2 regions of the Aeromonas bestiarum genome follow, and region 2 is predicted to be linked to the other one. Evidence: predicted binding sites of a transcription regulator. Region 2 holds the regulator's gene; the other holds the start of a gene.

Region 1 (16,037 bases), 1.3 Mb from region 2:
GCCAGAAGGAGGCCATCCTGAACCAGCTACGGGCCAGTCGGGATGGCGGGCTCAACAGCCCCGCCTTTGGCACCCGCATGCGCGGTGAAGGCCAGTTTGCCGACTTGCTCGCCCAGCGCTTTCGGCTCATCAGCAAGCGCCTGGGCTTGGGCAAGCGCCATCTTCAGCTGCGGCGGGACGGCTTCATTCGCCCGGGCGAACAACTGCGGCTGTTCTGATCGCCCCGACAGCGTCAACCGCACTCATAACGCCTCCCCTTCGCCGGTACACCACAAACCATGCCGACGAGCAGGGCCTCACCCCCTTGGCCGAGGCGAGTGCGTGGCCTTGCCCTGGGCGATCAATTCGGCGGGCAGTCGTGCCGGCTCATGGGCCACTTCGTCCTCATGCTCCCCTGCCAGCGACGCTGGTTGATGTTCGCCCCATACCCGGCTCCACCAGATCTCCCACATTACCCAGCTAGTCATAAGGTGCTCCTGTTTGATGGCTGCGCGTCGCAGTCTGTTGAGTGCGACAGGGGCAAGCTTGGCCGCATCCCATGACAGGGGGATGACGCAGGCATGATGAATTGAGGACAAGGAGGAGTACGGCAATGCTCGCGGTGCGAGTGATCAGCAACGCGTGCGGCAACAGGATCAGGCTGACCCATCAGGCTGGGGGCGCGCTACCTGGGGCAAACGGCAGCAACAAAAAGAGCGACCCTGGGGTCGCTCTTTTTCATGGAGGCAGACGCGCGATTATTCGTCGCTCGCTGCACCCTCGTCAGTGGATCCTGCATCGGCAGAGCCGGCATCTGGCGCGGTATCTGTGCCTTCGGACACCTCACCGTCAACGGCCACGATGTCGTTCTCTTCCTCGTCGCTCTCGGCGATACGCTGCAGGCCGACGACTGTCTCGTCTTCACCGGTACGGATCAGACGCACACCGCCGGTGTTACGGCCTATGACGCTCACCTCGGCGACGCGAGTACGGACCAGGGTGCCGCCATTGGTGATCAGCATGATCTGGTCGGTATCTTCGACCTGGATCGCATCGATCACCTTGCCGTTACGCTCGTCCACCTTGATGGAGCGAACGCCCTGGGTACCACGGCTCTTGGTCGGGTACTCGGTCAGCGCGGTACGCTTGCCGTAACCGTTCTCGGTGGCGGTCAGGATGGCACCCTCGCCACGGGGGACGATCAGGGACACCACCTTGTCACCGTTGAGCAGGCGGATACCACGAACCCCACCGGCGGTACGGCCCATGGGACGTACGCCCTTGAAGGTACCCTTGCTTTCGGTGCCTTCGCCGTTGTCGCTGCCATCGTCGTCGTTGCCGGCGTCAATGACACTCTCGTCATCCCCGTCGACATCATCGCTGGCATCGGCATCGGCTGCATCGGCGCGGCCGCTGCCTTCATTGAAACGAACCACCTTGCCCGCATCGGAGAACAGCATGATCTCGTTGCTGCCATCTGTGATATCCACCCCGATCAGCTCATCACCCTCTTTGAGGTTGATGGCACGAATACCGGAGGAGAGCGGACGGCTGAACGCAGACAGGCTGGTTTTCTTCACGGTACCGTCGGCGGTGGCGAAGAAGACATACTTGTCGTCGGCATACTCTTTGACCGGCAGGATGGCGGTGATGCGCTCACCCTCTTCCAGCGGCAGCAAGTTGATGATCGGACGACCACGGGCGCCACGGGACGCCTCCGGCAGCTGATACACCTTGAGCCAGTAGACCTTGCCACGGGTGGAGAAGCACAGAATGGTGTCGTGGGTGTTGGCCACCAGCAGACGTTCCACAAAGTCCTCTTCCTTGATCCGGGTAGCCGACTTGCCACGACCACCGCGGCGCTGGGCCTCGTAGTCGGTCAGCGGCTGGTACTTCACATAACCCTGGTGAGACAGGGTCACGACCACGTCTTCCGGGGTGATCAGATCTTCGATGTTGATCTCGGCGCTGGAGGCGCTGATCTCGGTGCGACGCGCGTCGCCATACTGCTCGCGCACGGCCAACAGCTCATCGCGGATCACTTCCATCAGCCGTTCCGGGCTTGCCAGAATGAACAGCAGCTCGGCGATCAGATCCAGCAGAGATTGGTACTCTTCCAGGATCTTCTCGTGCTCGAGACCGGTCAGCTTGTGCAGACGCAGATCCAGGATGGCCTGGGCCTGCTGTTCGGTCAGGAAGTATTGACCTTCACGGATGCCGAACTCCGGCTCCAGCCACTCGGGGCGGGCCGCGTCGTCGCCTGCCTTTTCCAGCATGCCGGCCACGTTGCCGAGTTCCCAACCGCGGGCAACCAGCTTGGCCTTGGCGTCAGCCGGGGTATCGGAGTGACGGATCAGCTCTATGATGGGGTCTATGTTGGCCAGCGCGACCGCCAGACCTTCCAGGATGTGGGCCCGATCCCGCGCCTTGCGCAGTTCGAACACGGTCCGGCGGGTCACTACCTCACGGCGGTGCAGCAGGAACGCATCCAGAATGTCTTTAAGGTTCATCACCTTGGGCTGGTTGTTATCGAGCGCCACCATGTTGATGCCGAACGTGGTCTGCAGCTGGGTGTGCTTGTAGAGATTGTTCAGCACAATCTCGCCAGACTCGCCACGTTTGATCTCGATAACGATGCGCATGCCGTCCTTGTCGGACTCATCGCGCAGGGCACTGATGCCCTCGACTTTCTTCTCTTTGACCAGCTCGGCGATCTTCTCGATCAGCCGCGCCTTGTTCACCTGATAAGGCAGCTCGTGAACCAGGATGGTCTCGCGACCCGTCTTGTCGTCCACTTCCACTTCGGCCTTGGCGCGCACGTAGACGGAGCCACGACCGGTGCGGTAAGCCTGCACTATGCCGGCGCGACCGTTGATGATGGCGCCAGTGGGGAAATCAGGCCCTGTGATATAGGTCATCAACTCATCGATGGTGAGATCGCTATTTTCGATCAGCGCCAGACAGCCGTTGACTATCTCGGTGAGGTTGTGAGGAGGAATGTTGGTCGCCATGCCCACCGCGATACCGGATGAGCCGTTGACCAGCAGGTTGGGCACCTTGGTGGGCATGACAGCCGGGATCATCTCGGTACCGTCGTAGTTCGGTACCCAGTCCACTGTCTCTTTGTCCAGATCGGCCAGCAGCTCGTGGGAGATGCGGGCCATCCGCACTTCGGTGTAACGCATGGCGGCGGCGCTGTCGCCGTCGACCGAACCGAAGTTGCCCTGACCGTCGACCAGCATGTAGCGCATGGAGAAATCCTGCGCCAAGCGGACAATGGTGTCATACACGGCACTGTCGCCGTGCGGGTGGTATTTACCAATTACGTCACCGACCACACGGGCCGATTTTTTATAGGGCTTGTTCCAGTCGTTCCCCAACTCGTTCATAGCAAACAGAACGCGGCGGTGAACCGGTTTCAAGCCATCACGCACATCCGGCAGAGCTCGTCCTACGATCACGCTCATGGCGTAATCAAGATAGGAACTCTTGAGCTCTTCTTCGATGTTGATCGGCGTGATCTCTCTGGCCAGATCGCTCATAGAAAGCCTTAATCCCTAATTAGTTGTTCTTTGGCTTAAACAGCGCGCCATGGTAACACACTGAGCCAAATACCTTAAGCCACAAATCCGGGTAACAAGTCGGGCTGGTGTGACAAAGTGTGTCCGTTATAATGCCCGCCAGGACAATAGATTGCGCCCAAGTCTTGCTACCTGCGCGCCCTGCCACAGGATCATCAAAACATGAATAGTGATGCCAATGTCGATCTGACAGAAATCGCCAAATTTGAAGCCATCGCCTCCCGCTGGTGGGACATGGAGGGCGAATTCAAGCCACTGCATCAAATCAATCCGGTGCGCCTTGACTGGATCACCGACAAGAGCGGCGGCCTGTTTGGCAAGCACATCCTCGACATCGGCTGCGGGGGCGGCATTCTCTCCGAGAGCATGGCCCGGCGCGGTGCCCACGTCACCGGCATCGACATGGGCAAGGAGCCCCTCGGCGTCGCCCGCCTGCACGCCCTCGAGCAGGGGGTGGAGCTCCAGTACCAGCAGATGACGGCAGAGGAGCACGCCGGCCAGGCCCCTAGCCAGTATGACGTGGTCACCTGCATGGAAATGCTGGAGCATGTGCCGGATCCGGCTTCTGTGCTGCGCGCCATCGCCACCCTGGTGCGCCCGGGCGGACGAGTGTTCGTCTCCACCATCAACCGCAACCCGAAAGCCTACCTGATGATGATCCTGGGGGCCGAATACCTGATGAAGATGGTCCCCAAGGGTACCCATGATCACAAGAAGTTCATCACCCCAGCCGAACTGTGTCGCATGGGTGAAGCGGCGGGCCTGCTGGTGCGGGACATGAGCGGCGTGCACTATTCGCCGCTGACCGGCCAGTTCAAGCTCGGCAAGAACGTCGACGTCAACTACATGGTGGAGTTCATCCGCCCGGAGCAAGGCTGATGAGCGACTCTCACCCTGTGCCGCTGCGCTGCGTGCTGTTCGATCTCGACGGCACATTGCTCGACACGGCTCCCGATCTGGGTGCCGCCGTCAACCATGTGCTGGTGAGCGAAGGCTTTGCCCCGCTCTCCGAGGCCATCATCCGCCAGACCACCTCCCATGGCGCGCTCGGGCTGCTCAGAGCCGGACTTGGCGATGAGTTGCTCGAGGAGCTGGGTGCCACGCGCCTGCGCACCGCCCTGCTCGACTTCTACGCCGCCCACCTGTGCGTCGGCACCCGCCCCTATGAGGGCATGGTGGATCTCATCGAGTGGCTGGACGAACGGGCCCTGCCCTGGGGCATAGTCACCAACAAGCCCGGCTTTCTGACCGAGCCGTTGCTGGCGGCCCTGCCCGAGCTTGCCAGTTGCGGCGTCACCGTCAGTGCCGATACCCTGCCGGTGCGCAAGCCAGACCCTGCCCCCATGTACTTTGCCTGCGAGCAACTGGGCGTCGACGCCGCCCATTGCCTCTACGTGGGGGATCACGTGCGTGACATAGAGGCCGGCCGCAATGCGGGCATGCGCACTGCCGTCGCGGGTTGGGGTTATCTGAGCGATGACGAGGATCCCGCCGACTGGGGCGCGGATCTGCACTTCGATACCGTGCAGGCTCTGCACCACTGGCTGCGTTACGAGGTAGCCTGACCCCATGATCCACCGGGTCACAGGCATTGATGGATCATAAAGGCAGCTTTGTTGCCAAACGGTGCCCATATGAACACCAACATATGGATGTTCGTGGGTACGCCAGGATGCGATGGGAGATCAGGAGTGATCTCCCGTTTTTGCCGTTTGACAACCGCTAACACACTGGGACAGGACACCTTTTGACCCTTGCTGCACAAGGGATAACCAGACTGAATTTGCTAGTAAAAACACCCCATTTTCGCAAGCAAAAAAAGTTATTTAAATTTTCCATGTTCGATCATCAGACTTGCATTTACCGGATCGGACGCATGAAAACCCACTCACTGTGAGCATCCACTAACCTGGGTCGCGACACCCACAATTTATCCACAGCTAATGCCTTATCCACAGATTGCAAAGCCGGGTAGACCTCACTATCTTGTAGCTCGAACTTAAAATAACACTATATCTTGTGATTCATCGCACAATACGTCCCCACCTCCCGCAGCCGATCACGGCCAGGAGGTCAAGGCCGTGCGATGGTTTTTCGGGAATCAACTAAAGGTCATCAGCCAATGAACTTGTTTGTGACGAAGCGTAACGGCCACAAAGAACCCATCGATCTGGATAAAATTCACCGCGTGCTGGATTGGGCCGCCGAGGGACTCGACAACGTGTCTGTCTCCCAGGTGGAACTCAAGTCCCACATCCAGTTCTATGACGGCATCCGTACCGCCGATATCCACGAAACCGTCATCAAGGCCGCTGCTGACCTGATCTCCGAGCAAAGCCCGGATTACCAGTACATGGCCGCCCGTTTGGCCATCTTCCACCTGCGCAAGAAAGCCTACGGCCAGTTCGAGCCGCCCCACCTTTACCAGCACGTCGCCCGTCTGGTAGACATGGGCAAGTACGACAAGCACCTGCTGACCGACTACACCCAGGCCGAATTCGAGGAACTCAACGAGCACCTGGATCACTGGCGTGACATGGACTTCTCCTACGCCGCAGTCAAGCAGCTGGAAGGCAAATACCTGGTGCAGAACCGCGTCACCGGCGAGATCTACGAGAGCCCGCAGTTCCTCTATATCCTGGTGGCGGCCTGCCTCTTCTCCAAGTATCCGAAAGATACCCGTCTGGACTACATCAAGCGTTTCTACGATGCGGTCTCGACCTTCAAGATCTCCCTGCCGACGCCCATCATGAGCGGCGTGCGCACCCCGACCCGCCAGTTCAGCTCCTGCGTGCTGATCGAGTGCGATGACAGCCTGGATTCCATCAATGCCACCGCCAGCGCCATCGTGCGCTACGTCTCCCAGCGCGCCGGCATAGGCATCAACGCCGGGCGCATCCGTGGTCTGGGCAGCCCCATTCGTGGCGGTGAAGCCTTCCACACCGGCTGCATCCCCTTCTACAAGTACTTCCAGACCGCGGTCAAGTGCTGCTCCCAGGGCGGCGTGCGCGGCGGTGCGGCCACCCTGTTCTACCCGCTGTGGCACACAGAAGTGGAGAGCCTGCTGGTCCTGAAAAACAACCGCGGCGTGGAAGAGAACCGGGTCCGTCACATGGACTACGGCGTGCAGATCAACAAGCTGATGTACCAGCGCCTGATCAAGGGCGGCGACATCACCCTGTTCTCCCCGTCCGATGCCCCCGGCCTGTACGACGCCTTCTTCGCGGATCAGGACAAGTTCGAGCAGCTCTACGTCAAGTACGAGCAGGATCCGGCCATTCGCAAGAAGACCCTCAAGGCAGTCGATCTCTTCTCCCTGATGATGCAGGAGCGCGCCGGCACCGGTCGCATCTACATCCAGAACGTGGATCACTGCAACACCCACAGCCCGTTCGATCCGAGCGTGGCGCCGGTACGCCAGTCCAACCTCTGCCTCGAAATCGCGCTGCCCACCAAGCCGCTCAACAACGTGGATGACGAAGAGGGCGAGATTGCCCTGTGCACCCTGTCTGCCTTCAACCTGGGTGCCATCGAGAAGCTGGAAGATCTGGAAGAGATGGCGGATCTCGCCGTGCGCGCTCTGGATGCCCTGCTCGACTATCAGGACTACCCGCTCAAGGCCGCCCAGAAAGGCAGCATGAACCGTCGCACCCTGGGGATAGGCGTCATCAACTACGCCTACTACCTGGCCAAGAACGGCGCCCGTTACTCCGACGGTTCCGGTCTGGCGCTGACCCACCGCACCTTCGAGGCGATCCAGTTCTACCTGCTGAAGGCCTCCGTGCAGCTGGCCCGCGAGTTCGGCCCCTGCCCGGCCTTCAACGAGACCACCTATGCCCAGGGCATTCTGCCCATCGATACCTATAAAAAGGATCTCGACAACCTGTGCAACGAGCCGCTGCACCTGGACTGGGAAACCTTGCGTGAAGAGATAAAGACTGTGGGTCTGCGCAACTCCACCCTGACCGCCCTGATGCCGAGCGAGACCTCCAGCCAGATCTCCAACGCCACCAACGGCATAGAGCCGCCGCGCGGCCTGGTGTCGGTCAAGGCCTCCAAGGACGGCATTCTCAAACAGGTGGTGCCCGAGTATCATCGCCTGAAAGATCAATACGAACTGCTCTGGAAGCAACCGAGCGTCGATGGCTATCTGCAGCTGGTCGGTATCATGCAGAAGTTTGTGGATCAGGCGATCTCCGCCAACACCAACTACGACCCCGCCCGTTTCGAAGGCAACAAGGTACCGATGAAGCAGCTGCTCAAGGATCTGCTGACCGCTTACAAATACGGCCTCAAGACCCTCTACTATCACAACACCCGTGATGGTGCGGATGACGCACAAGCCGATATGCTGGATGACGGTTGTGCCGGTGGCGCCTGCAAGATCTGATTAACCGGGCGGGAGCGACAAGCTCCCGCTCTCCTGTTTTATCCATTCAATACATTCTGGTAACCATGGCCTATTCAACTTTCTGCCAAACCCAAAACGACCAGCTCAAAGAGCCGATGTTTTTTGGCCAATCGGTCAATGTGGCCCGTTATGATCAACAAAAACACGAAGTCTTTGAACGGCTGATCGAGAAACAGCTCTCCTTCTTCTGGCGCCCGGAAGAGGTGGATGTCTCCCACGACCGCATCGACTATCAGGCGCTGCCGCCCCACGAGCAGCACATCTTCATCTCCAACCTGAAGTACCAGACCCTGCTGGATTCCATCCAGGGCCGCAGCCCGAACGTGGCGCTGCTGCCGCTGGTCTCCATTCCGGAGCTGGAAACCTGGATCGAGACCTGGGCCTTCTCGGAGACCATCCACTCTCGCTCCTACACCCACATCATTCGCAATATCGTCAACACCCCGGCCCAGGTGTTCGACGATATCGTGACCAACGAGCAGATCTTGAAGCGCGCCGGCTCCATCAGCTGCTTCTACGATGACCTGATTGAAGCGACCGCGCTCTACAACCTGCACGGTGAAGGGACCCACAGCGTCGCCGGACAGATGCGCACCATCACACTGCGCGAGCTGAAGAAGAAGCTCTACCTGTGCCTGATGAGCGTCAATGCGCTGGAGGCGATCCGCTTCTACGTCAGCTTCGCCTGCTCCTTCGCCTTCGCCGAGCGCGAGCTGATGGAAGGCAACGCCAAGATCATCAAGATGATCGCCCGCGACGAAGCGCTGCACCTGACTGGCACCCAGCATATGCTGAACCTGATGCGCACCGGCCAGGACGACCCCGAGATGGCCGAGATTGCCGCCGAGTGCGAGCAGGCCTGCTTCGAGATCTTCAAGGAAGCCGCCATTCAGGAGAAGGAGTGGGCCGAGTACCTGTTCCAGGACGGCTCCATGATAGGCCTGAACAAGGACATCCTCTGCCAGTACGTGGAGTACATCACCAACCTGCGCATGAATGCGGTCGGTCTGCAGCCAGCCTTTGCCGGGGCCAAGCAAAACCCGATTCCCTGGATCAACACCTGGCTGTCGTCCGACAACGTGCAGGTCGCCCCCCAGGAAGTGGAAGTGAGCTCCTACCTGGTCGGCCAGATCGACAGTGAAGTGCACGCCGATGACTTGGGTGATTTCGAGCTGTGATGAGGTTTACCCTGATGGCCTCGGTGACGTCGCGCGGTGAGTGACACCGTCAAGATGCAGGCCCCTGCCCCGCAGCCTGCAACACGGCAGGAGGCCCCACAGGCGCCGCTGGTGCATACCCGCGACGGCGCCCTGCTCGCCCATCCCGGCGAGAGCCTGTTGGAGACCCTGGAGCGCCACGGCCATCATCTGGAGTTCCAGTGCCGCAGCGGTTATTGCGGCGCCTGCCGCACGCCCTTGCTGGCAGGCTCTGTGCACTACCCCAATGTGCCGCTGGCATTCGTCTCCCCAGGCGAATGCCTGCCCTGCTGCTGCAAACCGGTCGGTGCCATCCGGCTGGACATCAAGAAAGGCTGACGCAGCAAGCACCACACACTTCGCCAAACAAAAAGCCGCCGGATTGCTCCGGCGGCTTTTTTATCGCTCGTCTTTTTATCGCTCGTCTCTGGCTTGGGGCCCTGACCCGTCAGAGCCCCTTGATTGACTTCAAAGCCAGGGCGCTGCGGTCGGTCCCTGGTGCAGGCCCAGCTTCCAGACCCGACCAAAGTGCTTGTAGTGACCGGCGGCCACGCCAGCCTTCTCACCCATGCCATGGTAGAGATCCAGGTGTCCCTTCTTCACGGCGCCCCCCACATCCAGCGCTATCAAGAGCCGCAGCTGGTGTTTGCCGGTCCAGTTGCCCGCCTTGTCGAGCAGGGGCACTTCCGCCAGGATGGGGGTGCCCATCGGCAGCAGTGTCTTGTCTGCCGCCACGGCCGCCAGCGGCAGCAACGGAATGCCGGCGGCGCCGATCACGTCATTGGTGGGGCGACGCTCGAAGAAGACATAGGAGGGATTCTGCTCCACCAGCTCCTTGACGCTCTCCTCCGGTTTGCTGTTGGCCCAATCCTTGATGGCCTTCATGGACATCTGCTCCTTGGGCACTTCGCCGCGATCGATCAGCACACGGCCGATACTCACGTAGCCGTGACCGTTCTTGCCGCTGTAACCCAGGTATTGCAGCCGATCGTCATCCCCGTAGTGGACAAAGCCCGAGCCCTGTACGTCCATCAGGAAGTTGTCGATGAGGGATTTGCTGTAACCCAGCTCCAGCCCCCGGTTGGCCAGCGCCCCCTGATGGATCTCGGCCCGGCTCGGGCAGCGGCCACCGCACTTGGGCATGGCATAGATGGGGTACTTGTACTTGGCATCCGGGCGATGACGCACCTCCAGTACCGGCGAGTAGTAACCGGTAAACAGCACGTTGCCCATGCGATCGGCACCGCCCAGCTGGGCCAGGCTGATGCCGTACCGGGTGATCTGGGCCGGGTTGCCGCCATTGGCGACCCAGCGGGAGAGCTGGCGATAGAGCTCGCCATAGCGGCGGGTCATCTTGCCGGAGCGCTCCAGCACCAGTCGGCTCTGGGGACCGAACTTGCTGTAGTCGGCGCGCTGGCGACTGTTGACGCGTTCTACCCGTACCAGATCATCCGGCAGGGGGCCGTCCAGATACTGCTTGCCCAGATTTTCCGGCACCTCGCAGTTGAGAAAACATCTGGCCTCGGGTTTCTTCTTGGGCACCTGTGCTTGATCAGAGTTGCCCGCACAACCGGCCAGCCCCAGCACTGCGGCGGTCAGCCAGTACGCGTGTTTATTCATATGTCCTCATATAACACCAAGCCTCATGCTTGGCGGGGAAGATGCCAAATTTGCAGGGGGAAAGCAAACGCCATCAGCCCCTTGGCAGTGGATTTCTCCAAAGGGGATCTTCTGGGTTATAACAAGGTAACAAGGTGTGAGAGGCCATGGATGGAACAGCTCGAGATCTTCCCGCTGCAGAGCCCCTGCATAGGGGTATGCGAAGTGAACAACAAGGGCTACTGCAAGGGCTGCCTGCGCAATAGGGATGAGCGCTTCAACTGGCTCACCATGACCCCCGCCGAGCAGCAGGAGGTGATGCGCCTGTGCCGCAACCGCAAGGCCCGGGTCGACGCCGCCCGTCGCAAGGCGCAAGAAGCCATCCAGGCCAGTGAGCAAGCGCAGGCCGGCTGGGATTTCTAACCCCCCATGCACCATCCTATTCTCTGTTACCTACCCCCGCGACCCGAGCCAGTTCGCTAAACGCCACAAACAGATGATAAAGGGTGCTGGCTGGTGCATAGGAGGTCAGCGGTTTCCCCTCGCTATCCACTTGATCAATCCACTGTCCGGGCTGAGCTGGCGACAGGTAATAATGGAAGATACGCCCGACCGACGCCTCAATCTGGCGGGCTGTGTTGGCATCGCCTCTCGGCTCATAGGCCGCCAATAGTGCTTTCAAGTGCTCGGTCTGGCACCAAAGCCGGCTGGTGTCGCGATGGGGTTGCCCATCATCGGTCAGTTCATCGAGCACCAGCCCGGTTTGCCCGTGACCATGGCGGATGGCAAAGCGGGTCAATATCCCGATCGCCTCGTCAATCTCGGCGCTGGTTGGCCGATTTTCCCATCTGCAGGCAAGCGTCCGGTAGCGCGCCAGCAACCAGCACCACTCGTAGTGATGACCCGGGTCGATTAGACGGGAGTCTGGATGGCGCGCCAGCAGCGCCTCGTCGAAAAACTCGCGCAATAACCCTGGCTCCAGAAAACGTTGACAAAACAACCGATATAACCCGTTTGCCCGCTGCTGCCATATCACATCATCAAAGCTCTCAGCCGCCACCAGCAACGCCTCGAACAGATGCATATGGGGATTTTGACTGCGTGGCGCACTGGGTGGCCAACTGGAGTGAAATCCGCCGTGCTGCGGGTCAGCAAAGAGTTGCTCGATGGCCTGATAGCGCGACTCAGCCTGTTGCTGCCAGATTTGATCGCCACTCAGACGATAGAGCCAGCATTCGGCCAGCAGGGCAAACGCGTATTCATAGCTGCAGACTGACGCATCAGCAATCGAATCGTCCCGGTTAATGGAAAAAACGCCGTGCCCTGCCCCATCGTCAAAGTGGCCCATACCGACCCGCGCAGATCGCTCGGCAAGGGTGCGCCCGTCATACCAACCGAGCAGAGTGGCATGACTGAACACATAGATCTGGCGGCTTTGTACCCGAAAACGGGTCGGCTGCCATAAAGGCTGGCCAGCACTGTCCAATCCCTCGGCAAACACCCTGCGTTCGCGGTCAAAGCCCTGCGATCCCCAATGAGGCAGCGCCTCGGACACCAGCCAGCGATGACAGCGCTGCGCCGCCTTAATCATCTCGATATGCATAAACTCCCCCTCGCAACAGCCATAAAAGGGGAGAGCCAGGCTCTCCCATTGTTGAGCAAATGATCCTTACCCCTTCAAAACAGCCCGATGGCGACACCGACAAAAGCCAGCACCAGTAGCCCGAGCATCGCCTTGACCGGAGATACGTTGCGCTTGGCCATCAGATACCAGGTACCTAGCACCACCAGCAGCGGCATCAGTTTGGGGAAGATGCCATCCAGCATGGCCTGCACCTGGATATTGACTCCATCCGAGGTGACGAAATCGAGTCCGGTTGAGAGATTGACATAACTGGCCGCCACTCCACCCATCACGAAGACGCCGAGCAGGGAGAGCGCTTCGCGCAGCTTGGCCGACTCGGCACTCACCAGTGATTCCACCGATCCAGTGCCAAGCTTGTAGCCCTTCATAAACAACATGTAGGAGCCGGTAATGGCGATGGCGTTGAAGCTGATGATATAAAACAGCGGCCCCAGCACACTCCCCCCTGCCGCCAGCGCCATGCCGATACTGAGCAAAATGGGCACCAGCATACCGGGGATCATGGAATCACCTATGCCAGCGATGGGGCCCATCAAACCCACCTTGAGGGTATTGATGGTCTCACCGTCGATCTTCTCACCATTGGCCTTCTTCTCTTCAAGCCCGACCGCCAGCCCGTTGATAATGGCGCCGATCTGGGGCTCGGTATTGTAGAAGGAGGCATGACGCTTCATCGCTTCCATTCGCTCGGCTTTGCCGGGATAGAGCTTCTTCAGCGCCGGCATCATGCCGAGACAAAAACCGAACGATTCGAGTCGCTCAAAGCTCATTGACGAGAGGTTGTACATCATCCACGAACGCCAGCAGGCGCGCAGATCCCGTGAGGTAAGCATGACCGGTTGCTTGGCCGCCGGCTCCCCTGATTGCAGCTCTGTGTTCATCAGAATTCATCCTCGTCATCGGCAGGCACGGCACCGCGGGCGGCCACCGCTTGCCTGGGTTCGGGTTTGTAGCTGTAGTGAATCAGCGCCAGCAGGGCCCCAATCATCACCAGCCCCACCATATTGAGCTTGAGAAAAACGATGCCGACAAAGCCGACCAGGAAGTAGATCAGCATGCTGTTCTGCTTGATAATCTGCTTGAGCAGGATGGCAATGCCGACCGCAGGCAGAATGCCACCCACCACCGTCATGGTGCGGATAACCAGCTCCGGCAGGCTATTCATGAACCCTTCGATATACTGGTTGCCGAAATAGACGGCGATGAACGTCGGTACGAAACGCAGCACAAAGTTGCTGGCCTGAGGGAAGATGGCGCTGTTGAGGTAAACCCCCTGTTCATCTCCCTGCTCAAGCGCCACATCGGCCCTGTGGTTCCAGTAGGAGTTGAAAACCATCATGAAGTTGAAGAGGATGGTACCGGCGATGCCAATCGTAGCGGCAATGGCCACGGCAACCGAAGGCTCCTTGCCAGACATGATGCCCAGCGCTATGGCCGGAAAGGCGACGAAATTGAGATCCGCCGGCATGGAGCCACCCGGCGTCACCATGGCGATATAGACGGCCTGCACCGCCACCCCGATCAGGATCCCAGTCTGCATGTCCCCCAGAATGGCGCCGACCAGCATGCCGGATACCAGCGGGCGGGTAATGGTATACCAACCACCGGTCAAGCCCAGCAGCCAGGGGCTGCTGAGGGCACCGAGATAACAGAGTATCCCGATGAGTGTTGCTTCAAAAAACATGATGGCCTCCCCTTATTTCAGCTTTTTCTGGGCATCCGCCCAGCTGTAGTGACTGGCATCCGGCACCAGTCGAAAATCGATCTCATAGCCCAGGCTTGCTAGGTAATCAAAGGCGGCTATCTCCTGCGCGGTCACCGATTGATTGGGCCCTATGGTCGTGGTCTGCTCTCTGGCACTCATGGGGCCGACGTTGATTTTGCCGTTGAGATTATCAAGGGAGATCCCGGCGGCGCAGAGCCGCTGCAGAGTGACCGGCGATTTGCCAATCACGAAGTAGCGCTTGTCGCTGGCAATCACCTTGGGCAACTTGGCAATGGCGGTCGCCACATCGAACAGCCACACCCTAGTGTCCGATACGGCACCCGTCATCACCTGAGAGAGCAACGGGTCGGCCGCCACCTCATCATCGATCGCCACTATGCCATCGCAGGGCAACTCCCTGGCCCAGCGGGTAACCAGTTGACCGTGAATCACCCGGTCATCAATCCGTATAAATGAAATGGCCATCATGCTCTCCTAGAAGTTGTCATCGTGCTGATGGGTCGCCGCAGGCGCGGCGATCACCATGGATTCCAGTGCCTGTGCCAGTAGCTGGCGGGCAGCCTCATGCACATCCGTTGCCGCCAGCCAGTCGGCGCTCATCAGCAGCATGGGAAAATTGACGCCGGTCACGATGGCAACCGGCTGTGGCCATTCGGGGTCGAATGCGAAGCGGCACGCCACGTTGTAGGGGGTGCCACACTCCATGTCGCACAGCACCAGTACCCCGGCAGACCCTGCGCCGTGTTGGCGCAGGGTCTGCTCAAACTCGGCACGAAAGGCCTCGATGCCTCCTTCTTCGGTGAGAGAAACGGTCGCTACGGCAGGCATCTCGCCGTAGACCATGCTGGCGCTGGCCAGCAGGGCCGGCGCCAATGAACCATGGGTTGCGATAAGGATCCTCAGCATCTCGGTTACCCCCTCACATAGGCTTTGATGGTGGCGATGGTCCGTCCTTCGCTCGCGCCACTCGGACGGATGCGGTAACGGCCCACCGATGCCGGAACGATAAAGGTTTCGGCGTAGTGCACCACGAACGGGGCGAAGGCGTTGTCCGGGCTCTCCACCGTGGCTTCCAGACCTTCCACTAGGTTGAGCACCTGCACTGTACCGCCGGTATCATGCTCTACCGGCACGCTGAACCAGTGGCGACGAGTTTCAATGAATTCCCGCTCGTGCAGACCGGTGCGCTCCTCACGCCAGCCCTTGCCCTCTGCAATCAACTCGATGCGATTGACCAGGTTTTTGCGGGTCCAGTCAGCATCGCGATTCCACTGGATCACCTTGCTGCCGTGCTCGAGATGGATAGGGCGCGGGATGCCATCGAGCCCGACCCGGCCCCAGTCCCACAACTTGAAGGTGAAGATGAAAGGGGTGGCGCTGATCTCAAGCACCATGGCACCCTCCCCTGAGCAGTGGACGGTACCGGCCGGGATCAGAAAGTGGTCGTGCTTGCGGGCCGGGAAGCGGTTGATAAAGCGCTCGTCATCGAAGGACTTCTCACCGCGCTGGGCAGCAGCGAGATCCGCCAGCATATCTTTCGGGTCGATGCCGTTGCGGGTACCGAGATAGACGCAGGAATCGGGCGCCGCGTCGAGCATGTAGTAGCTCTCATCCTGGGTGTAGTGCATACCGAACTCCTGCTGTATGTATTCGGTCAGCGGGTGCACCTGCAGGCTGAGGGGTTGCCCCTTCACCGTATCGAGAAAATCGAAGCGGATGGGGAACTCGGCACCAAAGCGGGCGTGTACCCGCTCGCCCAGCAGCGACCCGGGCTCGCACAGCACCAGATTTTGCGAAGGGATCTCGACCCGGACCGAACCAAAGCGCAGATAGAGGCTGTTCTCCTCAGGCACGCAGTCAAAGCACCAGGCGTAATTGGCTGGCGCAGGGTCGAGATCAC
Region 2 (16,037 bases):
CCTTATTCGATGATGAACAGCGGCTCGTCAAATTCGACGGCCTGACCATTTTCAACCAGGATCGCTTTGATCACGCCGGCCTTGTCAGACTCGATTTGGTTCATCATTTTCATGGCTTCGACGATGCACAGGGTATCGCCGACATTGACGTGCTGACCCACTTCCGCGAACGGTTTGGCTTCCGGGCTGGAGGAGCGATAGAAGGAACCCACCATGGGGGAGCGCATCAGATGGCCACTTGGCGCGGCCGCTTCTGCGGTCGGTGCTGCGGCGCTGGCTGCCGGTGCGGCGGCAGGGGCCATGGCTGGCTGCATCATCATCTGCGGCATGGCGGTGGTCACCTGACCGGAGAAGTTGCGGCTGATGCGAACGGACTCTTCACCCTCGGAGATCTCCAGTTCGGCGATGCCGGACTCTTCAACCAGTTCAATCAGCTTCTTGATTTTGCGGATATCCATTAGCATTCTCTTTCTTCTTTATCTGATCAGTGATTATCAAGCCGCGCGCAACTGATGCACGGCCGCGGTTAAAGCGAATTGGTAGCCATCGGCACCCAGCCCGCAGATCACCCCCCTGGCGACATCAGACAGATAGGAGTGATGACGGAAGGGTTCCCTGGCATGGACGTTTGACAGGTGAACCTCGATAAAGGGGATGGCCACACCCAGCAGCGCATCGCGAATGGCGACGCTGGTGTGGGTGAAGGCGGCCGGATTGATGATGATAAAATCCACCTGGCCCATGGCCTGGTGAATGCGGCTGACCAACTCATGTTCGGCGTTGGATTGCAGGTGTTCCAGTGTGGCGCCGAGTTCGCTGGCGTTGTGCATCAGATCGGCAACGATCTCGTCGAGCGTCTTGCTGCCGTAGATGCCCGGTTCCCGTTTGCCCAGCAGGTTCAGGTTAGGCCCGTTGAGCAGGAGAATTCGGTGATGTTGCGACATATTGAGTACATCCTCGATGATAATGCTGCTATCTATCAGCTATCTTGTGGACTACCAGAAATCTAGCCATTTTCTGCGCAATTCGGTGTGCACTGGTACACAGATTTCGCAATTATATTGATTTCGTGAAAATTAGCAGCATTTTACTGGTCTAATCTCTACATCTGTCTGTTTTTTGAGCTTGCTGGTTCGCTGTTAAGTTGCTCAGTAGCAGAGACGACAAAGCCGGCACTGGGCCGGCTTTGGAGGTGGATAAGGGGCGGGATTAGGCCGCTTCCGACTTCTCGCGGATAAGCTTGTCGACTACGCCCGGATCCGCCAGGGTGGAAATATCCCCCAGACTGTCGGTCTCGCCGGTGGCGATCTTGCGCTGCATTATGGAGCGCATGATCAAGCCGCCTCTGACTTTTCGCGGATAAGCTTGTCGACCACGCCCGGATCCGCCAGGGTGGAGATATCCCCCAGACTGTCGGTCTCGCCGGTAGCGATCTTGCGCAATATACGGCGCATGATCTTGCCGGAACGGGTCTTGGGTAGCCCCTCGGCCCAGTGGATCACATCCGGGGTGGCGATGGCGCCAATCTCCTTGCGGACCCACTCCTTCACCTCTTTGTGCAGCTCGCGGCTCGGCTCTTCCCCGGCGATCAGGGTGACATAGGCGTAGATGCCCTGGCCCTTGATCTCGTGGGGCACCCCCACCACGGCCGCTTCGGCAACCTTGGGATGGGAGACCAGCGCAGATTCAATTTCGGCTGTGCCCATGCGGTGGCCCGAGACGTTCAGTACATCATCCACCCGCCCGGTGATCCAGTAGTAGCCATCCTCGTCGCGACGGGCGCCGTCGCCGGTGAAGTAGCGACCCGGGAAGGTGGAGAAGTAGGTCTGCTCGAAGCGCTCGTGATCGCCGAACACTGTGCGCATTTGGCCTGGCCAGGAGTCGGTGATCACCAGGTTGCCCTCGGTGGCCCCCTCCAGCGGCTCGCCCATGTTGTCCACCAGCGCCGGCTGCACGCCGAAGAAGGGACGGGTGGCCGAGCCTGGCTTGAGATCGGTGACGCCGGGCAGCGGGCTGATGAGGATGCCGCCGGTTTCGGTCTGCCACCAGGTATCGACTATGGGGCAGCGCTCCTCGCCTATGGTGCGGTAGTACCACTCCCAGGCTTCCGGGTTGATGGGCTCACCCACGGAACCCATGATGCGCAGGCTCGAACGCGAGGTACCCTCGACCGCATCACGGCCCTTGGCCATCAGGGCGCGGATCGCGGTCGGTGCCGTATAGAGGATGCTGACCTGGTGCTTGTCCACCACCTGGCTCATGCGGTTGGTGGCCGGGTAGTTGGGCACCCCTTCGAACATGATGGTGGTGGCGCCGTTGGCGAGAGGCCCGTAGACCAGATAGGAGTGACCGGTGACCCAGCCCACATCGGCGGTACACCAGTAGATGTCCTCCTCGTGGTAGTCGAAAATGTACTTGAAGGTGAGGGTGGCATAGACCAGATAGCCGCCCGTGGTGTGCAGCACGCCCTTGGGCTTGCCGGTGGAACCCGAGGTGTAGAGGACGAACAGGGGATCTTCGGCACCCATGGCCTCGGGCGGGCAGTCGGCGCTGACGGTCGCGATGGCTTCGTGCCACCAGATGTCCCTGTGGCCGTGCCAGGCGACCTTGCCGCCGGTACGCTTGAGCACTATCACCTTGCTGACCTGGGTCTCCGGGTTGGTGAGCGCTTCATCCACGTTCTTCTTGAGCGGGACAGGGCGGCCGCCGCGCAGCCCCTCGTCGGCCGTGATGACGATGGAGGAGCCGGAGTCTATGATGCGACCGGCCAGGGCCTCCGGCGAGAAGCCGCCGAAGACTATGCTGTGCACGGCGCCGATGCGGGTACAGGCCAGCATGGCGATGGCCGCTTCCGGCACCATGGGCATGTAGAGGCAGACCACGTCACCCCGATGCACGCCTTGTGCCTTCAATACGTTGGCAAACTTGCACACCTCGGCGTGCAGCTCGCGGTAGGTCAGCTTGCGATCCTCGGCCGGGTTGTCCCCTTCCCATATGATGGCGACCTTGTCACCGCGCTGTGCCAGATGGCGATCCAGGCAGTTGGCCGAGACGTTGAGCAGGCCATCTTCATACCACTTGATGGAGACGTGGCCCGGGTCGTAGGAGGTGTTCTTGACCTTGGTATAGGGCTTGATCCAGTCGAGGATTTTTCCCTGCTCACCCCAGAAGGCATCCGGATCCTGCACCGAGGCCTGGTACATGGCCTCATAGCCTGCCTTGTCCAACAGGGCGCCCTTGCTGATGTGGGCCTTGACCGGGTAGACCTTGCTCTCGCTCATCTGTCACTCCTTTGAATACATTCTCGTAATGATTAGATAACAACTTATACCTTTGGCGAGGGAGGGCAATTAGACTTTTGGATAGATGGAAACATCCGCTTACAGCGCCATGAGTGACAATTCATCGGTGATTGAGTAAAAACATCGGTTTTATCGATGGAGATAGCCATGCTGTCCTTGCTCCTTTGCACCTCTCTCTGGCAGTTCGATGCCCCCCCGCTTGCCGATGACGCCACACTGGCGGCTCCCCAGCCCAAAGAGTTTGCCGTGACCCGCGAACAGACGGGCTCGCCAGCGGTGCGGGAGCGTGTCGCCGAGCAGATGGGGAGTGCATTTCTGGCCCGCAAACCGCCGGTGTCCGTCACCCTCGAAGAGAAAAAGTCGCCCTATCCACAGAATTCGCTGCTGGCAGACTCGCCCCAGGGGCAGAGTGAGGGATGGGGTGCCCGATTGACGTTCAGCGAGTGAGTTGTTTATCTGTCATCGAGCATCTGCTGCCACGCCCGTTTCAACACCAGACTCCCTTCTGGGGAGCCAGCTGCGCCGCCAGATGGGGTTCGGTCAAGGGGTGGCTGAACAGATAGCCCTGTCCCTCCTGGCAGTGCAGGGATTGCAGAAACTGGCGCTGAGCCTGGGTTTCTATCCCCTCGGCGGTGACCGCCATGTTCAGGCTGTCGGCCAGGTTGATGATGGTGCGGCACAGCTCCCGGCTGTGCTTGTCATCCGGCAGGGCCTGCACGAAGGTGCGGTCTATCTTGATGCGATCGATGGGCAGGCTTTTCAGCAGGCTCAGGGATGAGAAGCCGGTCCCGAAGTCGTCGATGGCGATCTGCACCCCCAGCGCCTTCAGGCGGGTGAACAGCAAAAGGCTCTGATCGACCCGCTGTATGATGCTCTCAGTGACCTCTATCTCCAGCCGCTCAGGCGGGAAACCTGTCTCCGCCAGAATGGCGGCGACCCGCTCCACATAGCCAAGAGATCGCATCTCCCGCACCGAGACATTGACCGAGAGCCGTGGCACCGACAGCCCGGCCGCCAGCCACGTCTGCCCTTGCTGACAGGCGGTGCGCATCACCCACTCCCCAATCTGCTCTATCAGACCGCACTCCTCGGCCACCGGGATGAAGCGGGCGGGGGCTATCATGCCCTCGTCGGGATGCTGCCAGCGCAGCAGGGCCTCCAGCCCGCTCAGGCGGTTGCTGGTCAGATCCGTCATGGGCTGGTACAGGATGCAGAGCTGATGCTGCTCTATGGCCTTGATCAGCCCCTGCTCCATGCTCATGCGCTCACGGATCTGCTCGGCCATGCCGGGGGTGTAGAACAGATAGCCGTTGCGGCCCTGACTCTTGGCTTCGTACATGGCGTTGTCGGCGGCGCTGACCAGGGCATCCGGGTTCTGGGCGTGTTCCGGGTAGAGGGCTATGCCTATGCTGGCGGAGACGGCGACCTGCTCGTGCGCCAGCTCGACCGGCTCGCGCAGGCGGGCCAGCAGCTGTTCGGCGAGCCGCTCCAGCTCTTCTGGCTGCTCGAAATAGGGGATCAGCACCAGGAATTCATCCCCACCGAGCCGGGTGGCCACATCGTTGTGACGCAGGCAGAGGCGGATGCGTTCGGCCAGCAGCTTGAGCAGCTGATCCCCCGCCCTGTGGCCCAGGTTGTCATTGATCAGCTTGAAGCCGTCGAGGTCGATGAACAGCAGGGCGAGCCGCTGCCGGTTGAGCTGGGCTGTCTTGAGCTCCAGTTCGAGCCGCTCCTGCAGCAGGTTGCGGTTGCCGAGCTCGGTCAGGGGATCGTGATAGGCGAGGTGATTGAGCTGTGCCTCGGCCTTGCGGATGGCGCTGATGTCGGAGAAGGCGATCACGTAGTGGGTGGTGTTGTGGCGGCTGTCGTAGACGGCGCTGACATGCTGCCAGGAGGTGAAGTAGCCGCCATCCTTGCGCAGGCACATCATCTCCCCGTGCCAGGCATGGCTGCCGGGCAGCAGGGTATGCCAGGGGTAGTCGATGTCGGTATGGCGGCGCGGATGCATGATGGATTCCGGCGACTTGCCCACTATCTCGTCCGCTTCATATTGGGTCATGTTGCAGAAGGCCGGGTTGACCGAGATGATCTGGCGCTGGCCATCCATGATGATGATGCCCTCGGCCGTGGTTTCGAATACCACATTGGCCTGGCGCAGCCGGTCCTCTTGAATGCAGCGATCGGTCGCGTCGTGGAGCACCCCCATGATGCGACGCCCCAGACTGTCGGTGGCCGCCACGTGATCGGCGTGGAGATCGACCCAGCCCCGCACCTGATCGGGCCCCAGGTAGCTCAGGGTCAGATGAAGGGGGGCCGTGCCCTTGAGTGCCGATCTGAGTTGCTCCCCCGATACCGGGTCGAAGCGCTTGATGAACTGATCCATTCCCCCCTGAAACTGATTGGCTTGCGTGCCGAGCAGGCGCTCGACCTGACCATCAAATTGCAGCCGATCCTCTGCCACATGCCACTCCCAGACCCCGACCTGGCCGGCGCTCATGGCCAGTTGCAGCCGTTGCTGTGCCTCGACCTGCTCGGTCACATCCCGCACTATGGTCAGGATGCCGTCAGGCGTGCCCTGCTCATCCCGCATGGGGCTGTAAATGGCCTGCCAGTGCCGTTGCTGGCCCTGATGCGCCGCCGTCTGGCCGCTCAGGCTCAGCTCCACCTGGGGGACGCCGCTGCTGATGATCTGCTGGAACAGGGGTTCCAGCACAGGCGCCAGCGTCGGCACTATCTCACGCAGGTATTTGCCGTAGTGATCCTCCCGGGAGAGGCCGTTGATATCGGCGAGGGTCTGATTGACGCTGCGGCAGCGAAATTGGCGGTCGAATACGCCTATGCCAAACGGCGCCAGCTCGAACAGTTGCTGCAGCTCGTTTGGATTCAGCTGACCCGGTATCGGCGGATCAGGCATGGATTCGGATGTCTCTTCACGCATGACGGCTCCTGAATTGACTTTATTGTCATTTAAGGTGTTGTCAGTATGGCATGAAGCGCTTTGGAGGGAAGAGAGGGGGCTGCATTTGCCCCCTATCTGGTGCCTGACCCGTTCAGGGGCTGGCTTGTCAAAGGTGCCGTGGTGGGGGCGCTACCAGCTGAAGCGATAGCTCAGGGTCAGGTACACCACAGGCTGCCAGTCGTGCTCCTTGATCAGCCACTGCTTGGCCCCGAGCTCGGTGCCAAGCCGCCACTGCTGCCAGGCCCAGCTGCGCTCCAGCGTGAGCCCCCAGTCCCGCCAACCCGCATCGGCATCATAGGCTGCCATGTGCGCCTGACTGCCCCAGGTCAGCCAGAGGTTGAGGGAGAGATCTGCCGGCAGCGGCAGGCTGTGCTCCATATACCAGATCTGGCCATAGCGGCCGGTGACATCATAGAGCTGGCCCAGGGTCAGCTGATGATCCTCGTCCAGCTGCCAGCCGAGGCGCCAGAGCGCGCTGAAGCGAGTGCGATCGACCACCTGCATGGGAGCGACGCCGACCGCAAAGAAGCTCTTTTTATATAGCGGCAAGGCCAGCCCGGCGCTCTGGCCATCGGCGAAGAGCAGGCCGACCTGGGTCTCCCGTTCATAGGCGAGCCAGAACTGCATGCTGGCGTCGGCGCTGACCCCCGCCTGATTGCTGCCAAGCTGCCACTGGCCGCCCACTTGCCACTGGTTGTCCGGCTCCTTGGCTGACAGGGGCAACGCCAGGGCAAGGGCCAGCAGCGGCCAGCGATGACTACTTGCCATAGAGCCGCACCCAGTCTCTGTCCTGATGCATGCCCATCAGGTGGCAGATGATGCCGGAGCGCTGGAAGGCGTAGATGAGCAGCACGCTGGTGGCGCTGAGTGCCATGATGAGGCCGAAGCTGTTGGGCAATATGGTGCCCTGGCGCGCAGTCCACCACAGCAGCAAGGGGCCCCACAGGTGCACGAAGATGCTCTTGTGGAAGATGAAGACGGTCAGCGAATACATGCCGATCCAGTTGAGAGGGCGCCAGCATAGGCGGATATTGCGCTGATGCAGCCAGAGCACGACCCCGATCACCAGAAACTCCATGCCCCAGATCCCGGCGCGGCCCGTCATGTCCATCGCCAGCTCATGCTCGTTGGCGTAGATGTCGTTGAGTTCGACCGAACTGCTCTCGCCAAACACCAGGTAAACGGCGAGGGCTATGAGGGAGAGGGTGAGCACCAGGCCGTTGAGGCGATCCCGCCATTGGGGACGCTGATGCCAGCACCAGCCATACAGGAAGCCGAAGCAGCCGCTGGCCATGAAGAGATCGAGGCGGGCATCCAGCTCATAGTCGGGGTGCACATGCAGCTTCATCCAGCCGTCGATGTGGCCGAGCAGGGTCTGCACGCCGAGTTGATCCAGCAGCAGGCTGAGCAGGGTCAGCAGCAGCATGCCGCGAATGCCGAACCAGGCGTAGACCAGCGAGAAGAGCGCCAGCAGGCACATCCACAGCATGACCGGATAGAAGGAGATGGCCTCGCCGAAGTTGGGGGCTATGACCAGTCCCTCGACATAGAGCACCAGAATGATGCTGGCAAACAGCACCAGCTTGCCGCCCAGCTGCGGTCTGAAGCTGGCCTGATCGCGACGGCTCAGGTTGAAGGCCGCCAGGGCCAGGTAGATCTGGCTCACCCAGGGAATGAGCCAGGCCGAGACCTGGGCCGTGGTGTGATCCATGGGCAGCAGATGGCCGGCCATGGCCTTGTGCGACAGATAGAAGCTGTCCCACAGGGCCTGTTCCCGGGTGAAGAAGTCGATGTACCAGTAGTTGAGATAGCCGGTGTAGTGTTCGAAGACGGCCATGAAGATGACGAGCCCTCGCAACAGGTCGAGACCCGTGATGCGTGCGTCCTGTGGAGGCATGGGGTTGCTCCTGTATCGGTGGGAAAAGGAGCGGCACTATAACGGTTGCAACAAAACTGAATGGGAGCTGAATGTAAGCGGATGTTACCGGCTGTGGTTGCGTCAGCCCCGCGATAACGGGGTATCTGCGGATCCGGCTGTCATGATTTGTAATACTTTTGGCGCTTTTTCAGCCCTTCTGGCGGCCGAATGCCTGAATGCCGCGCGCCAGTACCAGCAGGCCTAGCACCTGAAAGGGCAGGGAGAGGGCAAGTAACAAGAGCCAGTGGGCCTCGCTGCCGCTGGCATTGATAAAACCTATCCAGGCGACCAGCAGGGTGAGCATGCCGGCTATCTGAAAGCGGCGGCGCAGTACCACCTCCACCCCCAGGTTGGCGAGGTAGAGGGTCAGCAATATGCCGCCAAAGCCGGTGAGCTGTGCCGTACCATACAAGTCTCTGTCCGGATGGAACAGCAGGCTGAAGAGCGGCGTCAGACCCTGATCCTGCGGGATCAGGGTCAGCAGCCAGCAGGCGATCAGCAACAGGGCGGTTTTCATCGACTCAGTCGGCGGAACGGGCCGGTTTGACCAGGCTGAGGTAGTTGGCATCCATGGTGAGGAATATCCCCAGCAGGCGGGCGCTGGCGCCATAGAAGCCGAATGGATCGGCGGCGCGGCAGGCGGCCTCGAAATGAGGGAACCAGACCAGCAGATGAGTGTGCAGCAACTCTTCCTGCTCGCCGAGCCACAGCTCACGCTGATCGGCACTGGTGGCTTCGGCGGCGCGTATGATGAGATTGCCCATCAGATCCAGTTCGACTCCCAGATGATCGACCGGCTGCGGGTACTTGGCGCTGACGTCGATGGCGAGCCGTGCCAGCCGTTGCTGCATGCGCACCAGAGATGCGGCCGTCAGATGGGCGGATTCATAAGGCTGAACGGCCGGGTCGGCCAGAAACAGCGCCTTGAAATCGGCTGCCAGGGCTCGGGCCCGATCCGGGCGCACCAACAGACGGGCGATGGCCTCGTTGAGCTCGGCGACGGCCGGGCGCATGGGATCCAGCGTGGAGAGGCTCTTCAGGAAGCTTCGCACATCGTAGCTGTCGTATTCGGCGATCTGTTCATCGCTGAGCTCGGCGCTAAACAGGGTGGCAAACCACCAGTACAGTTCGGCCCGACGTTCGCTAGTGGCCAGAAATTCCTGCATTTTTCCTCCGTGGATGGCAAGCGGGAAACAGAGTGAGCCCGATTCTAACGGCTTTGGCAGAAAAGTTAACCCATAGGTGACAATTCACCGAACAGGCCAGCACAAACGCCGCCGGAGGCGACGTTTTCAGGGCATGTCGGCGACGACGTCAGGGCGTGGGGCGGGTCTCGAACTGCGGCAGTGCATCACAGATCTCGTGCCAGGGGGCCTTGGATCCAACGAAGATGTGGAAGCCGGGTCGCTGGGTCGGCGCCTCGTTGAGGATGCCGAGGCGCAGGTTCAGCTTGCCGCTGCTGCGCTTCTCGCTGAACAGGCTGGAGCCGCAGTGGCGGCAGAAGGCGAGGCTGGTCTCGGGGGATTTCTGAAAGCGGCTGATGGCCTCTTCACCACGGGTGACAGTGACCTTGTCACCGTCCAGTCCGCCGACCGGGGCGTAATCGGCACCGGAGAACTTGCGGCACTCGGAGCAGTGGCAGTTGCCCAGGTAGTCGAACCGGTCGGGCAGGCTCAGGGCCACGGCGCCACACAGGCAGCTGGCGGTCAATTGTTTCATCTTGCGGTTCCTTGGCTGATGATGATTCAGCGCTCTTCGCGGTAGAGCGCCTGCTTGCAACGGGTGCAGATATGCTGGCGCCGGAAGTCGGTCTGATGCAGCAGGCCGACATCCAGCTGCTCATGATGGCCGCAATGAATGCAGAAGATGATATCGCCATCGACGGCCTCCGGATGGGCGGCCAGATACTGCTCCCGGGTGGGCAAGGCCTCCCACTGGTGGGTAAAGGGGCTCTTGCGACTGCCGGTATAGTAGACCCAATAGAAAACAGCGAATACCGATATGATCAGAAAAAGCATCAGGTTATCCATCATGGCGTACTCCCGTATAGCGCTGGTGCAGAGAAGGAAGACAGAGGCGGAAGTGGGTCGGGAACATGGCATTGCAATGGGGCGGCCGGCGGCGGCTGGGCGGCTCAGTCAGGCGGTCGTCGCCACCAACCCAGGGTTGGCTGGTGTGCTGGCGGAGGGTGAGCGCCAGGGGAAGGTGCAGATCCAGATCCATCGGGAGCAGGGTGAGGGCCTTGCTCGGCATTGTTAGCCTCCATCTTGGCTGGGCAACCACTGTGCCACGCAAAGATGTTATCTGTTAGTAAACGCTATATCCATGATCCGGCTCTGGTTTTTGCTGTTTGTTGGCTGTGCTTGCGGCGGCTTGCTGCGCTGTGGAGGAGTGAACAGCAGGGAAGGAGGCATGGGAAAGAGGGCCTTGACCGGCACCCTCTCGGGAGACAGCTCACCTGGCGCTGGCTTGGATATTTGCGACACATTTTACATTTTTTAAACAAATTTTTGGGTGGTTGGACTGTCTCTTTGATCTCGCTCACGTTACAATGCCGCTGCCCACTTCACCTAACGCGCAAACGATTTTCAGGAGAGAAACGGATGTTGAAACGTGACATGACCATCGCAGGCTATGATCCCCAGCTGTGGCAGGCCATCACAGACGAGACCCGTCGTCAGGAAGAGCATATCGAGCTGATCGCGTCTGAGAACTACACCAGCCCCCGCGTCATGGAAGCCCAGGGCTCCCAGCTGACCAACAAGTACGCCGAAGGCTATCCGGCCAAGCGCTACTACGGTGGTTGCGAGTACGTCGACGTGGTCGAAACCCTGGCCATCGAGCGCGCCAAGGAACTGTTTGGTGCCACCTATGCCAACGTGCAGCCGCACTCCGGCTCCCAGGCCAACAGCGCCGTCTACATGGCCCTGCTGCAGCCGGGCGATACCGTGCTGGGCATGAACCTGGCCCACGGTGGTCACCTGACCCACGGCTCCCCGGTCAACTTCTCCGGCAAGCTGTACAACATCATTCCTTACGGTATCGATGAGTCCGGCAAGATTGACTATGACGAGATGGAACGTCTGGCGGTCGAGCACAAGCCGAAGATGATGATAGGTGGCTTCTCCGCCTACTCAGGCGTGGTTGACTGGGCGCGCATGCGCGAAATCGCCGACAAGATCGGTGCCTGGCTGTTCGTCGACATGGCGCACGTGGCCGGTCTGATTGCCGCTGGCGTCTACCCGAACCCGGTACCCCACGCCCACGTGGTCACCTCCACCACCCACAAGACCCTGGCTGGTCCCCGTGGTGGCCTGATCCTCTCCGCCGCCGATGACGAAGAGCTCTACAAGAAGCTGAACTCCGCCGTCTTCCCGGGCGGCCAGGGCGGCCCGCTGATGCACGTCATCGCCGGTAAAGCCGTGGCGTTCAAGGAAGCGCTTGAGCCCGAGTTCAAGACCTATCAGGCTCAGGTAGTGAAAAACGCCAAAGCCATGGCGGCCACCTTCATCGAGCGTGGTTACAAGATCGTCTCCGGCGGTACCGACAACCATCTCATGTTGGTTGATTTGATCGGCCGCGAGCTGACCGGTAAAGAGGCCGATGCCGCCCTTGGCAAGGCCAACATCACGGTCAACAAGAACTCGGTGCCGAACGACCCGCGCTCTCCCTTCGTCACCTCGGGTGTGCGGATCGGTACCCCGGCCATCACCCGCCGTGGTTTCAAGGAAGCCGAGTCCATTCAGCTGACCAACTGGATCTGCGACGTGCTGGACAACCATGACAACGATGCCGTGCTGGCCACAGTGCGCGAGCAGGTACTGGATATCTGCCGTCGTTTCCCGGTTTATGCCTGATACGCCAGAGACTCTGGTATAAAAACAATGCCACCCCAGGGTGGCATTGTTGTTTCTGCTCCGGCCTTGCCATAGGGCTGTACTCATTCGACCGACAGAGGAGACATCATGCCAAATCAGACCGGGCTCAGTGATGAGGAACTCATCTCTGCCATCCGCGCCCAGTATCACTTTCGCCCAAGCCCCGAGGGCCTGCTGGCCTGGGATGTGCGCCGTCTGGTGCGGCTGAGCCGCAGGCTGCCGGTGCAAGCTGTGCCGCTCTCGCAGATCGCGGAGCTCGATAGTGAGCACTGGTACGGGCATGGGAACATCCGGCCCACGGTGCGCAGCATAGTCGAGCACTGTCAGCTGATGCTGGCCGTCGACCTCGCCTATCCCATCATTCTGGACAGTGCTGGCAGGGTCATGGATGGCATGCACAGGGTGAGCAAGGCGCTGATGCAGGGCCACACCCATATCGATGCGGTGCAGTTCGAGCAAGACCCGGCGCCCGACCATGTGGACTGCGACCCCGACGCCTTGCCCTATGATGATTGAGCCTCTGGTCGATTGAGTGGCGCTATACGGGCATTTTTACACCGTTTTTAGCAGGAGAAAGCGTGATGAAGCGAGTGCTGGAGATCCGGAGCTATCGGCTCAAGGCCGGGAGCCGTGCGGCTTTTCATCGGCTGGTTACCGAGCAGAGCCTGCCCTTGCACCTTGCCTGGGGGATGGATGTGGTGAGCCATGGCCCCTCCTTGCATGATCCGGACGCCTATTTTCTGATGCGGGCCTACGATGACCTTGAGCATCTGAACCGCTCCCAGGCGGCATTCTATGGGACCGAGGCCTGGCAAACAGGCCCGAGAGAGGCCATCGTTGCGCTGATCGAGGGGGATGCAAATACTGTGCTCTGGTTGCCAGGCGAGGCCATAGAGGCGCTGCGCACTGGCTGAGACGGCCAAGGTGCAGCTGCGGTGACATATTGTTTTTCTGGGCTTTTACCGGCTTTGGATGGCCGTGCTACACTGGCCGACCAAGATCCTGACCCCGCGGGGCAGGTGCCTTTTCAGTTAACGCCGGAGGTCAGATGCATTGCCCTTTCTGTAGTGCCGTTGATACCAAGGTGATCGATTCCCGTCTGGTGGCAGAAGGCCATCAGGTGCGCCGCCGTCGTGAGTGTCTGCTCTGTCACGAGCGCTTCACTACCTTCGAGATGGCCGAGCTGGTGATGCCCCGCGTCATCAAGTCCAACGGCTCCCGTGAACCCTTCAACGAAGACAAGCTGCGTGCCGGCATACTGCGGGCACTGGAGAAGCGGCCGGTGAGCATGGAGGCCATCGAGAAGGGGGTCAATCACATCAAGTCCCGCCTGCGGGCCACAGGTGAGCGCGAAGTCGCCTCCCAGCTGGTGGGCAACCTGGTGATGGATGAGCTCAAGGGCCTGGACAAGGTCGCCTATATCCGCTTTGCCTCCGTCTATCGCAGCTTCGAAGACATTCGTGAATTTGGCGAAGAGATCGCCAAGCTGGAGAAGTAACGCTGTCGGGTGGGCAAGCTGATATCCGCTTCGTTTCCACCTATCGCGGCGTCGAAGAGATTCACCTTGTTTATGGCAAGAGGCGGCGAAGAGAGGGCGACGTTGGAGAAACAAGCTTCCCCAACGTCCGATCACGCTGCGCTAATCGAACCTGCAACGCCCATTTTCTCGCTTTGAACGGGAGCTCAGATGTTTAGTCAAGATGATTACCAATGGATGAGTCGGGCCCTCGAACTGGCCCGCCGCGGCCGCTATACCACGGCGCCCAACCCCTGCGTCGGTGCCGTGCTGGTGAAAGCCGGCGTTGTGGTCGGTGAGGGGTGGCACAAGCGTGCCGGCGAACCCCATGCCGAGGTCTATGCCCTGCATGCCGCCGGTGAACAGGCCCGTGGCGCCACCGCCTATGTGACCCTGGAGCCCTGTTCCCACTATGGCCGTACCCCGCCCTGCGCCGAGGCGCTGATCAAGGCCGGGGTGACCCGGGTGGTGGCCGCCATGGTCGATCCCAATCCAGAGGTGGGCGGACGCGGGCTGCGCATGTTGTCTGAGGCCGGCATCAAGACCGACTTCGGCCTGCTCAGCGCCGAGGCCGAGGCACTCAATCCGGGCTTCTTCAAGCGGATGCGCACCGCTTTCCCACAGGTGACGGTCAAGCTCGGCGCCAGCCTGGATGGCCGCACCGCCATGGCAAGCGGCGAGAGCCAGTGGATAACGGGTCCCCTGGCCCGTGCCGATGTGCAGCGACTGCGGGCCCGTCACGATGCCGTGCTCTCCAGCGCCGAAACCGTGCTGGCCGATGGTGCCTCGCTGACCGTACGCTGGGACGAGCTGCCCCCCTCGGTCAAGGCCAGCTACCCCAAAGAGACGTTGCGCCAGCCGCTGCGGGTCATAGTCGACTCGCAAAACCGGCTCACCCCGGACCTGCCGCTGTTCCAGAGCACAGGCCCTGTCTTGCTGGCCCGTCACAAGGCGACCGGCGACTGGCCGGCCTGGGTGCAGCAACTGGAGCTGCCGCTGCTGGATGGCAAGCTGGATCTGGTCAGTCTCTTCATGCTGCTGGCCAAGCAGCACATCAACTCGGTGCTGGTGGAGGCGGGGCCGCGGCTGTGTGGCGCCCTGTTGAACAAGGGGCTGGTGGATGAGCTGGTGCTCTACCAGGCACCCAGACTGATGGGGGATGAGGGGCGTGGTCTGTTCCATCTGCCCGAACTCACCCGGCTGTTCCAGGCACCCAAGCTCAACATCAAGGATGTGCGGCTGGTGGGGCAGGACATTCGCATCACGGCGAAAATAGCCTGATTTTTCAATGTTTATCTGGGGCCTGCCCGGCCCCGTCATCAGCAAGGTGATCTGCATGTTTACCGGAATTATCGAAGCTGTGGGCACCCTGGCCGAGCTGCGTCGGCAGGGTGAAGACATGGTTCTCACAGTCCAGGCCCCGACCCTGGATTTCAGTGACGTCAAACTGGGTGACTCCATCGCTACCAACGGTGTCTGCCTGACTGTGATTGGCCTTGGCGACCAGCGCTACAGCGCCGATGTGTCGCTGGAGACCCTGTCGTGCACCGGCTTTGCCACGGCCAAGGTGGGCGATCCCGTCAATCTGGAGAAGGCGCTGATGCCCAGCTCCCGCTTGGGCGGCCATCTGGTCTCCGGTCATGTGGACGGAGTGGGGGAGGTGAAGAGCAAGTCCAGCAGCGGCCGCGCCATCGAATACTGGATCAAGGCGCCAGGGTCGCTCTCCCGCTACATAGCGGAGAAGGGCTCGATCGCGGTGGACGGCATCAGCCTGACGGTCAACGCCGTGCAGGGGGACTTGTTCCGCCTGACCATAGTGCCCCACACGGCGCAGGAGACCACCATAGCGCGCTGGAAACCGGGCCATAGCGTGAATCTCGAGGTGGATCAGATAGCCCGCTATCTGGAGCGACTGATGCAAGGCAAGGCCCATGACAGCTCGTCATCGACCCTGACGCTGGAAAAGCTGACCCAGTCCGGCTTCCTGTAACGGCCGATGCCGCGGGAAAAACGCTTTTCTGTGATCCCGCTCCGATTGAAATGGGGCCTTGTGCCCCCATCTAGAGCAGAATAATCCTGTATCAAGTCGAGCCGGCAGGCTCAATCCCCGAAGCATGTTGATGGAGTAACCCATGGCGCTGAGCACAACCCAGGAAATCATTGCCGATATCAAGGCTGGCAAGATGGTGATCCTGATGGATGACGAAGACAGGGAGAACGAAGGGGACCTCATCATGGCCGCCTCCTGTGTCCGCCCGGAGGATATCAACTTCATGGCCCGCTATGGCCGTGGTCTCATCTGCCTGACCCTGACCCGGGATCGCTGCAAGCAACTGGCGTTGCCGCTGATGGTTGATCGCAACAATGCCCAGTTCTCCACCGCCTTCACCGTCACCATAGAAGCGGCCGAAGGGGTGACCACAGGCATCTCGGCTGCCGATCGCGCCGTCACGGTACAGGCGGC

The links. The regulator NrdR, encoded in region 2, represses ribonucleotide reductase genes. The targets are predictions, from matches to a motif close to CACNNTATANNGTG.
Region 1: the regulator NrdR is predicted to act here: its motif matches at 5,569-5,582, upstream of nrdA (class 1a ribonucleoside-diphosphate reductase subunit alpha).

Annotation. Positions count from the first base shown of each region.
Region 1 covers NZ_CP064746.1:2,228,928-2,244,964, reverse strand. Annotated here, with positions in the region: gene IU367_RS10425 (PA0069 family radical SAM protein) at 1-218, shown strand, start outside; gene IU367_RS10420 (hypothetical protein) at 297-467, opposite strand; gene gyrA (DNA topoisomerase (ATP-hydrolyzing) subunit A) at 738-3,521, opposite strand; gene ubiG (bifunctional 2-polyprenyl-6-hydroxyphenol methylase/3-demethylubiquinol 3-O-methyltransferase UbiG) at 3,723-4,439, shown strand; gene IU367_RS10405 (HAD family hydrolase) at 4,439-5,125, shown strand; gene nrdA (class 1a ribonucleoside-diphosphate reductase subunit alpha) at 5,683-7,950, shown strand; gene nrdB (class Ia ribonucleoside-diphosphate reductase subunit beta) at 8,016-9,149, shown strand; gene yfaE (class I ribonucleotide reductase maintenance protein YfaE) at 9,204-9,506, shown strand; gene mltA (murein transglycosylase A) at 9,636-10,787, opposite strand; gene IU367_RS10380 (DUF1289 domain-containing protein) at 10,938-11,189, shown strand; gene IU367_RS10375 (AGE family epimerase/isomerase) at 11,206-12,369, opposite strand; gene IU367_RS10370 (PTS system mannose/fructose/sorbose family transporter subunit IID) at 12,444-13,292, opposite strand; gene IU367_RS10365 (PTS mannose/fructose/sorbose/N-acetylgalactosamine transporter subunit IIC) at 13,292-14,095, opposite strand; gene IU367_RS10360 (PTS sugar transporter subunit IIB) at 14,108-14,602, opposite strand; gene IU367_RS10355 (PTS sugar transporter subunit IIA) at 14,612-15,043, opposite strand; gene IU367_RS10350 (class I mannose-6-phosphate isomerase) at 15,049-16,037, opposite strand, start outside.
Region 2 covers NZ_CP064746.1:950,716-966,752, forward strand. Annotated here, with positions in the region: gene accB (acetyl-CoA carboxylase biotin carboxyl carrier protein) at 3-458, opposite strand; gene aroQ (type II 3-dehydroquinate dehydratase) at 495-944, opposite strand; gene IU367_RS04665 (hypothetical protein) at 1,210-1,332, opposite strand; gene acs (acetate--CoA ligase) at 1,335-3,281, opposite strand; gene IU367_RS04675 (hypothetical protein) at 3,450-3,749, shown strand; gene IU367_RS04680 (sensor domain-containing protein) at 3,790-6,240, opposite strand; gene IU367_RS04685 (porin family protein) at 6,391-7,029, opposite strand; gene IU367_RS04690 (hypothetical protein) at 7,019-8,158, opposite strand; gene IU367_RS04695 (hypothetical protein) at 8,328-8,696, opposite strand; gene torD (molecular chaperone TorD) at 8,701-9,345, opposite strand; gene IU367_RS04705 (GFA family protein) at 9,494-9,898, opposite strand; gene IU367_RS04710 (hypothetical protein) at 9,925-10,212, opposite strand; gene IU367_RS04715 (hypothetical protein) at 10,202-10,432, opposite strand; gene glyA (serine hydroxymethyltransferase) at 10,783-12,036, shown strand; gene IU367_RS04725 (hypothetical protein) at 12,145-12,573, shown strand; gene IU367_RS04730 (NIPSNAP family protein) at 12,639-12,971, shown strand; gene nrdR (transcriptional regulator NrdR) at 13,106-13,555, shown strand; gene ribD (bifunctional diaminohydroxyphosphoribosylaminopyrimidine deaminase/5-amino-6-(5-phosphoribosylamino)uracil reductase RibD) at 13,745-14,854, shown strand; gene IU367_RS04745 (riboflavin synthase) at 14,910-15,563, shown strand; gene ribBA (bifunctional 3,4-dihydroxy-2-butanone-4-phosphate synthase/GTP cyclohydrolase II) at 15,706-16,037, shown strand, end outside.